DNA from 2 places in the Neptunomonas sp. XY-337 genome. Region 2 is predicted to be linked to the other one. Evidence: predicted binding sites of a transcription regulator. Region 2 holds the regulator's gene; the other holds the start of a gene.

Region 1 (3,372 bases), on a different contig from region 2:
TCATATTCAAGTCGGTATGGTAGGTATCAATATTCCCCTGCCGGTACCGGTGGCTTACCATAGCTTTGGCGGTTGGAAACGCTCATTGTTCGGTGATCTACACGCCTATGGGCCAGATGGTGTACGTTTCTACACGAAGCGTAAAACCATCACCCAACGCTGGCCTTCTGCGGGTGTGCGTGAAGGTGTTGAGTTCTCCATGCCAACAATGAAGTAGGCTAGCGCAGCCCACATGGCAGGCTTACAGATCTGTAGGCCTGCTTGCGCCAGTATCGATAATAAAATTAGCTCCGTAGGATCGAGTGATGAAAAAACGACTCCCGCCCTTAAATTGGCTGCGTACCTTTGAAGTCTCTGCAAGACATCTGAACTTCACCCAAGCGGCGGCCGAACTAAATATGACGCAGGCTGCGATCAGCCAGCAGATTAAGGGGCTTGAGTCTCAGTTAGGAGTTACGCTTTTCAAGCGGCTTCCGCGTGGCCTTGAACTCACCGAAGCGGGATTAGCCTATCTGCCAGTCGTGCATGAATCGATTAAGCGCCTTGCTGTGGCAACGGATGAGCTGTTTGGGCGCGGGCGTGACCGCTCGTTAACCGTACGAACAAATCTGGTGTTTTTTACCAACTGGTTAGCGCCGAGAATTGGCCGTTTCCGTGAGCAGTTTCCAAGTGTAGGGCTGCGTTTCACCAGTAATATCTGGGCTGAAGAGAGCGAAAAAGATGCTGATTTAGACATCCGCTACGGCAAGGGCAGCTGGCGTGGCTTTCGTGCCGATCGGCTCTCTTGGGATGAGCTTATACCAGTCTGTAGCCCCAGTATTGGTGACACACTGCCAAGCTCCCCCGAGGATTTAATCAACTACACCTTGCTGCATGTGATCGGCTATGAAGAGGGGTGGGGTTATTGGCTAAGTCAGACCGGCTACCCCCATATCGATTCAGACCAGAGCATCCAATTGGATACGCTGATTACCGGACTTGAGATGGCAGTTCAAGGCCATGGTATCGCGTTGGGGCGAACCTCTTTGGTGGCTGAGTTGATTGAGTCGGGCCGTTTGACCGCTCCGCTTGAAGAGCGTATTCCTGCCTCAGAAGCCTTTTATCTGGTCAGCCCTGACAAACAGTATGAACACCCTCATGCAGGCATTTTCCGTGATTGGATTTTGGAAGAAGCGGAACATACCCGAGATATTGATAGCATGTAGAGCAAAACCGCGAAGGCGTGGGAAACCCAAAGTTTCCTTCGTTGTACGTCACAGAACAGTCACATTAGTGCCATAAGATATTCAAAAATTTAGGTTAGCTAAGTGTGAGGATATCATGAAGGTTAGACGTACCCCCTTGTTTGTAAGCGTACTGGCGGCATCTTTGCTGACCGGTTGTAACAACGATAATGACAAAACGCTCACAGGCCGATTTGTCGATTCTCCTGTGCAGGGGCTGAGCTTCAGCACGCCAAGCCAATCAGGCGAAACGAATGCAAACGGTGAGTTTACCTACCAAGCTGGCGAGATGGTCACCTTCGCTATTGGTAACCTGCAATTACCCGCTGTGAAAGCTCAGCAGACGATTACACCGCTGGATCTTTTTGGTGCTAGCTCTGCGTACAACCCCGCCGTGGTGAATCTAGCGCGTCTGTTGCAAAGTTTGGATGCAGATAGTGTGGCTGAAAACGGTATCGCGCTGAGTATTCCAGATACACTACCAGCTAGCGTTAGTGATTGGCGTGATAGCGCTGCTATCGATGCCTATCTCACGGTATCCGCAAAGGATGCAGTGAGCCATTTGCAAACATCGCTCAACAGCTTAAGTGGCGATGCCGCCATGAATTTGGTGGGCCGTTATGTGCCTGCTGATCAGCAGTTAGATAAAAGCCAAGCGGAGATTGTCGGCTACCACAAAGCCAGTGAGTCTGTGTTGCTGATCAATGCAAAGGACAGCACGGTTGATATTTTAGACACCGCAACCCTTGGCTCGCAGCCGCTATTGAACCCGCTATCGACTTCTAACCTCACGTTGCGTCACCAACTGGATGTCACGGCAGATGTTGAGCAAGCGTTGTCAGGTTTCAGTGTTGGTGGCATCAATAGCCTAGCTATCAGTAACGACCTACTGGCGATTGCGGTACAAAATGACGATAAGCAAGCAGCAGGTGCTGTGGCTTTTTATGGCTTAGATCAGAACGGGACCGCGACGTTCCAGAAAGCCGTCATCGCTGGTGCTCTGCCTGATAACGTCGTGTTCTCTGCTGATGGAAAATACGCGCTAGCAGCTAACGAAGGTGAACCTTCAAGCGACTACACTAATGATCCAGAAGGCTCTGTGACGTTGATTGCGATCGACAACGGCGTTGCTGCAGATACCGCCACGCAAATCACCTTTAGCGATTTCAACCAAGGTGGCTCGCGCGCGAGTGAACTGGGTTCGATGGTACGTATCTCACATCCAAATGCGACGGTTGCTCAAGACCTAGAACCTGAGTACATCGCCGTTAGCAGTGATAGCACAAAAGCCTATGTTGCGATGCAAGAGAACAACGCGGTCGCCGTGATTGACCTTGCAACAGCCCGTGTCGATAGCATTTGGGGGCTTGGCTATAAGGATCACAGTGTAAGCGGCAACGGCTTAGATGCCAGCAACAAAGATGACGCTATTAATATCCGCACTTACAGCAACCTTTACGGTGCGTACATGCCAGATACCGTCGCAAGCTACCGTGTTGATGGGGTTAACTATCTTGTGACGGCAAACGAAGGCGACTCGCGTGAGTACATCTATGATGGCGTAACGCAAAGCGAGTGCGAGCAAGCCGGTCATACCTATGATGATGGCGACTGTATCTCGTGGATTGATGAAGCGCGCATCAAAGACTTCACGCTGGATAGCAGCGTGTTCCAAGACGCCGACATGCTGCAAGATAGTGCCGTACTGGGGCGCCTTAAAGCGATCACCACTGAAGGCCTAAACCAAGATGGCCAGAGCTACTCTAAGCTGGTGGCGTTTGGCACCCGTTCATTCTCAATCTTCAATGCCGATAGCGGCGAGCTGGTGTTTGATTCCGGTGATGACTTTGAACAAACCACAGCGGTTGTGTTGGGCGAGATGGGCTTTAATGCCAACAATGATGAGAACGGCTTCGATAACCGCTCCGACGATAAAGGTCCAGAGCCTGAAGCGCTCGCGATTGGTAAGGTCGGTAACGAAGTTTACGCATTTATCGGTTTAGAGCGTGTGGGCGGTATCATGCAGTACCGCATCACTAACCCTAAAGCGCCGGTCTTTGTGAACTACCTCACCAACCGTGATTATCAGGTAGATATCGAAAACAACGTATCAGCGGCTGGCGATTTGGCACCGGAGGGCATGAAGTTT
Region 2 (3,372 bases):
ACCACGTCGGTAACCGGTCGCTAGGCAGTGTGCTCTTTAATGACCGAACCATGCGCCGCGGCCCCCTCGAAGTCAGCCGGTTCGATATCACCAGCGAGCAAACGCTATGGGCACGGCGCTCCCAGTTTTATCTATCCAATAAACCCCTACTCGTATGTGAGGTTTTTTTACCGGCACTAGAGCAGGTAAACTATCAGCCCACAACGAGCTAGCCCTGATCTCAAACGGGGTTGAATTCCATTAGCATACCGTCACGGTGACTTTCAAAGGTGACGGGTGATGATATAAAAGGATTGTTATGCCCGGTGCCCCCCTATTTAAGCCCATGAGCTTACGCGAGCGGTTGGATGTCTATGTCAATTTGACGCGTTTCAACCGGCCTATCGGCAGCTACCTGCTGTTATGGCCAACCTTGTGGGCACTATGGATCGCATCTGAAGGCATTCCCGACCTCAAGCTCATTGCTGTCTTTACATTGGGCGTTTTTCTGACGCGCTCCGCTGGCTGTGTTATCAACGACTTTGCAGATCGGAAAGTTGATGGGCATGTAAAGCGCACCGCTCAACGCCCCTTAGCGACGGGAAAAATCACCGCCAAAGAAGCACTATTACTGTTTGCTGCGCTCATGCTTGTTGCATTTGGCTTAGTGCTGCTAACCAATACGATGACGATTCTTATGTCATTTGGTGGTCTGTTTCTCGCATCACTCTACCCTTTTATGAAACGTTATACCCACCTACCGCAAGTGGTTCTCGGCGCAGCGTTTGGGTGGGCGATCCCCATGGCATTTACCGCTGTTGGCGAACAGATTCCGCTGATCGCATGGGTGATCTACAGTGCCAAGCTACTCTGGACCGTGGCTTACGACACCATGTACGCCATGGTTGACCGAGATGATGACCTCAAGATTGGTATCAAATCGACCGCTATTCTGTTTGGCCAATACGATAAACTCATTATCGCGATACTGCTGATACTCACCCTTATCCTCCTTGTAGTAGCGGGCTTTCTGGCTCAGCTCGGTGGCTTTTACTATCTCGGCCTACTGGGGGCTGTCGGTTGCTTTGTTTACCAGATGCGGCTGATCAAAGATCGCGAGCGAGCCCCTTGTTTTCGTGCCTTTTTGAATAACCACTACGCGGGGTTGTCGGTCTTTGTTGGCATTTTTCTTCACTATCTTTAGTGAATTGTTCTAGCATGTAACAATAGTGTCACAATAAAACATTGTAATACTCCCGTCTTATTTTAAGCGTAAGAGGCGGTTTACCCATGTCGGCAAGCAAGAAAGTGCTGATCGTTGATGACGAAGCTCCTATCAGGGAAATGATTGCAGTAGCTCTGGAGATGGCAGGCTACGAGTGCATCGAGGCAGATAATGCTCAAGAAGCACATGCGTTAGTTGTTGATCAAAAGCCAGATATGATTCTGCTCGATTGGATGATGCCAAACATGAGTGGCATTGAGTTGGCACGCCGCCTGCGTAAAGATGAAACCACCGCTGATGTGCCGATTATTATGCTCACGGCTAAAACGGAAGAGGAGCATAAGGTAAAAGGCCTTGAAGCCGGTGTTGATGACTACATCACCAAGCCTTTTTCACCACGCGAACTCGTTGCACGCCTCAAAGCAGTGCTTCGCCGAGCGACGCCTAAAGGGATCGAAGAACCCGTTACAGTTGAAGGGTTAACACTCGATCCAATTTCACACCGCGTGACCGCCAATGACAAGCCAATAGAACTTGGCCCAACCGAGTTTCGTTTGTTACAGTTCTTCATGACCCACCAAGACCGCGCATACTCCCGTGGGCAGTTGCTCGATATGGTTTGGGGTGGCAATGTTTACGTTGAAGAACGCACTGTGGATGTGCATATCCGACGCTTGCGCAAAGCGCTGGGTAGTCAGCACGACCATTTGGTACAAACAGTGCGCGGCACGGGCTACCGCTTCTCGACGCAGGTTGCATAGCACCGCTGCTGCACGCAATCTAGGTTAAACAGTTTATGCAAAAATCGCCTCGTGCTGGCGTTAGCGGCCTCTTTGCTGTTATCGCACTGCCAGCTTTTATTGGCTTACTGCTAGGTAGTTTAAGTTGGGGACTGGTTGCGGGTTTATCGCTCTGGGCCTACCTGCAACTACGACAAACACGCCGCCTGCAAAAATGGCTATTAAGCACCGATTTACTGCCGCCTGAAAGCCATGGCCAGTGGGGCGATATCTTCGACGATCTCGCACGCTTGCAAAAGCGCCATCGCAACAAGAGCAAAGATCTACGTAGTGTTATCAGCCGCTTCCAGCAGTCCTCCTCTGCTCTCCCTGATGCGGTCGTTATTGTTGATAAGCAAAATAACTTAGAGTGGTGGAATCGTGCAGCTGAGCGGCTGATCGGCTTGAAAAGCTCAGCCGATCGCGGCAAACCTCTCATGAACTTGCTGCGCGACCCTCGCTTTATTCGCTATTACCGCAAAGCGCAGTACGAAGAGCCTTTGCAGTTACCTAGCCCGCTGCACAACGATACGGTTTTACAGTACCAGATCACCGAGTTTGGTGTGGGTGATCGTTTGATTGTTGCCCGTGATATTACGCGACTAATACGTCTTGAGCAGACGCGACAAGACTTTGTTGCTAATGCATCACACGAGCTGCGCACACCGCTTACAGTTATTCGCGGCTACCTCGAAACCTTTCTGGACCAGCCACTACCCAAACCCATGGAGCGCGCACTCACGCAGATGCAGAACCAAGCCATTCGTATGGAAAGCTTAGTATCCGATCTGCTGCTACTGTCGCGGCTTGAAGCCAGCCAACACATTCCCGATGAAAACCCTGTCAATATTCAAGGGATGCTGCGTTCCATTCAGGCTGATGCTATCGCACTATCTGGCGATAAGGAGCATCATATAGAGTTAGATGCCAACCCCAACTATGATCTGCTAGGGCAGTCACAAGAGCTGCAAAACGCCTTCTCTAACCTTGTGTTTAACGCGGTTCGCTACACGCCCGCTCAAGGCCATATCAAGGTGACTTGGGAAGTAGACACTGAAGGTGGTCATTTATGTGTGACCGATAATGGTATTGGTATCGATTCGATCCACCTTGGGCGTCTAACTGAGCGTTTTTATCGCGTCGATGAAGGGCGCTCTTCTGCCACAGGTGGAACGGGCTTGGGGCTCGCAATTGTGAAGCACGCGCTGCAGCGCCACGGCGCTCGCTTAGAGATTGAAAGCCAACCCGGGGTTGGTAGCAGCTTCTGCTGCCACTTCTCCCGGGATATGCTCACCAAGACACCGCAGTCGCTGGTGAGCTAGGTACTAGCAACCTGCGCGCTGGGCTTGGTCTTCGCTCCAGTACAACGTCGCACCAATGACCGCAGCA

Evidence for each region. Region 2 encodes PhoB, which activates phosphate uptake and scavenging genes when phosphate is short. Its sites were predicted from a motif close to TGTCATANNNNTGTCANA; they were not measured.
Region 1: the regulator PhoB is predicted to act here: its motif matches at 1,252-1,269, upstream of E4L36_RS14465 (choice-of-anchor I family protein).

The regions. Positions count from the first base shown of each region.
Region 1 covers NZ_SPLL01000006.1:224,935-228,306, forward strand. Annotated here, with positions in the region: gene E4L36_RS14455 (CoA-acylating methylmalonate-semialdehyde dehydrogenase) at 1-217, shown strand, start outside; gene gcvA (transcriptional regulator GcvA) at 306-1,205, shown strand; gene E4L36_RS14465 (choice-of-anchor I family protein) at 1,321-3,372, shown strand, end outside.
Region 2 covers NZ_SPLL01000004.1:365,075-368,446, reverse strand. Annotated here, with positions in the region: gene E4L36_RS11715 (chorismate lyase) at 1-212, shown strand, start outside; gene ubiA (4-hydroxybenzoate octaprenyltransferase) at 326-1,183, shown strand; gene phoB (phosphate regulon transcriptional regulator PhoB) at 1,270-1,965, shown strand; gene phoR (phosphate regulon sensor histidine kinase PhoR) at 2,001-3,305, shown strand; gene cysZ (sulfate transporter CysZ) at 3,309-3,372, opposite strand, start outside.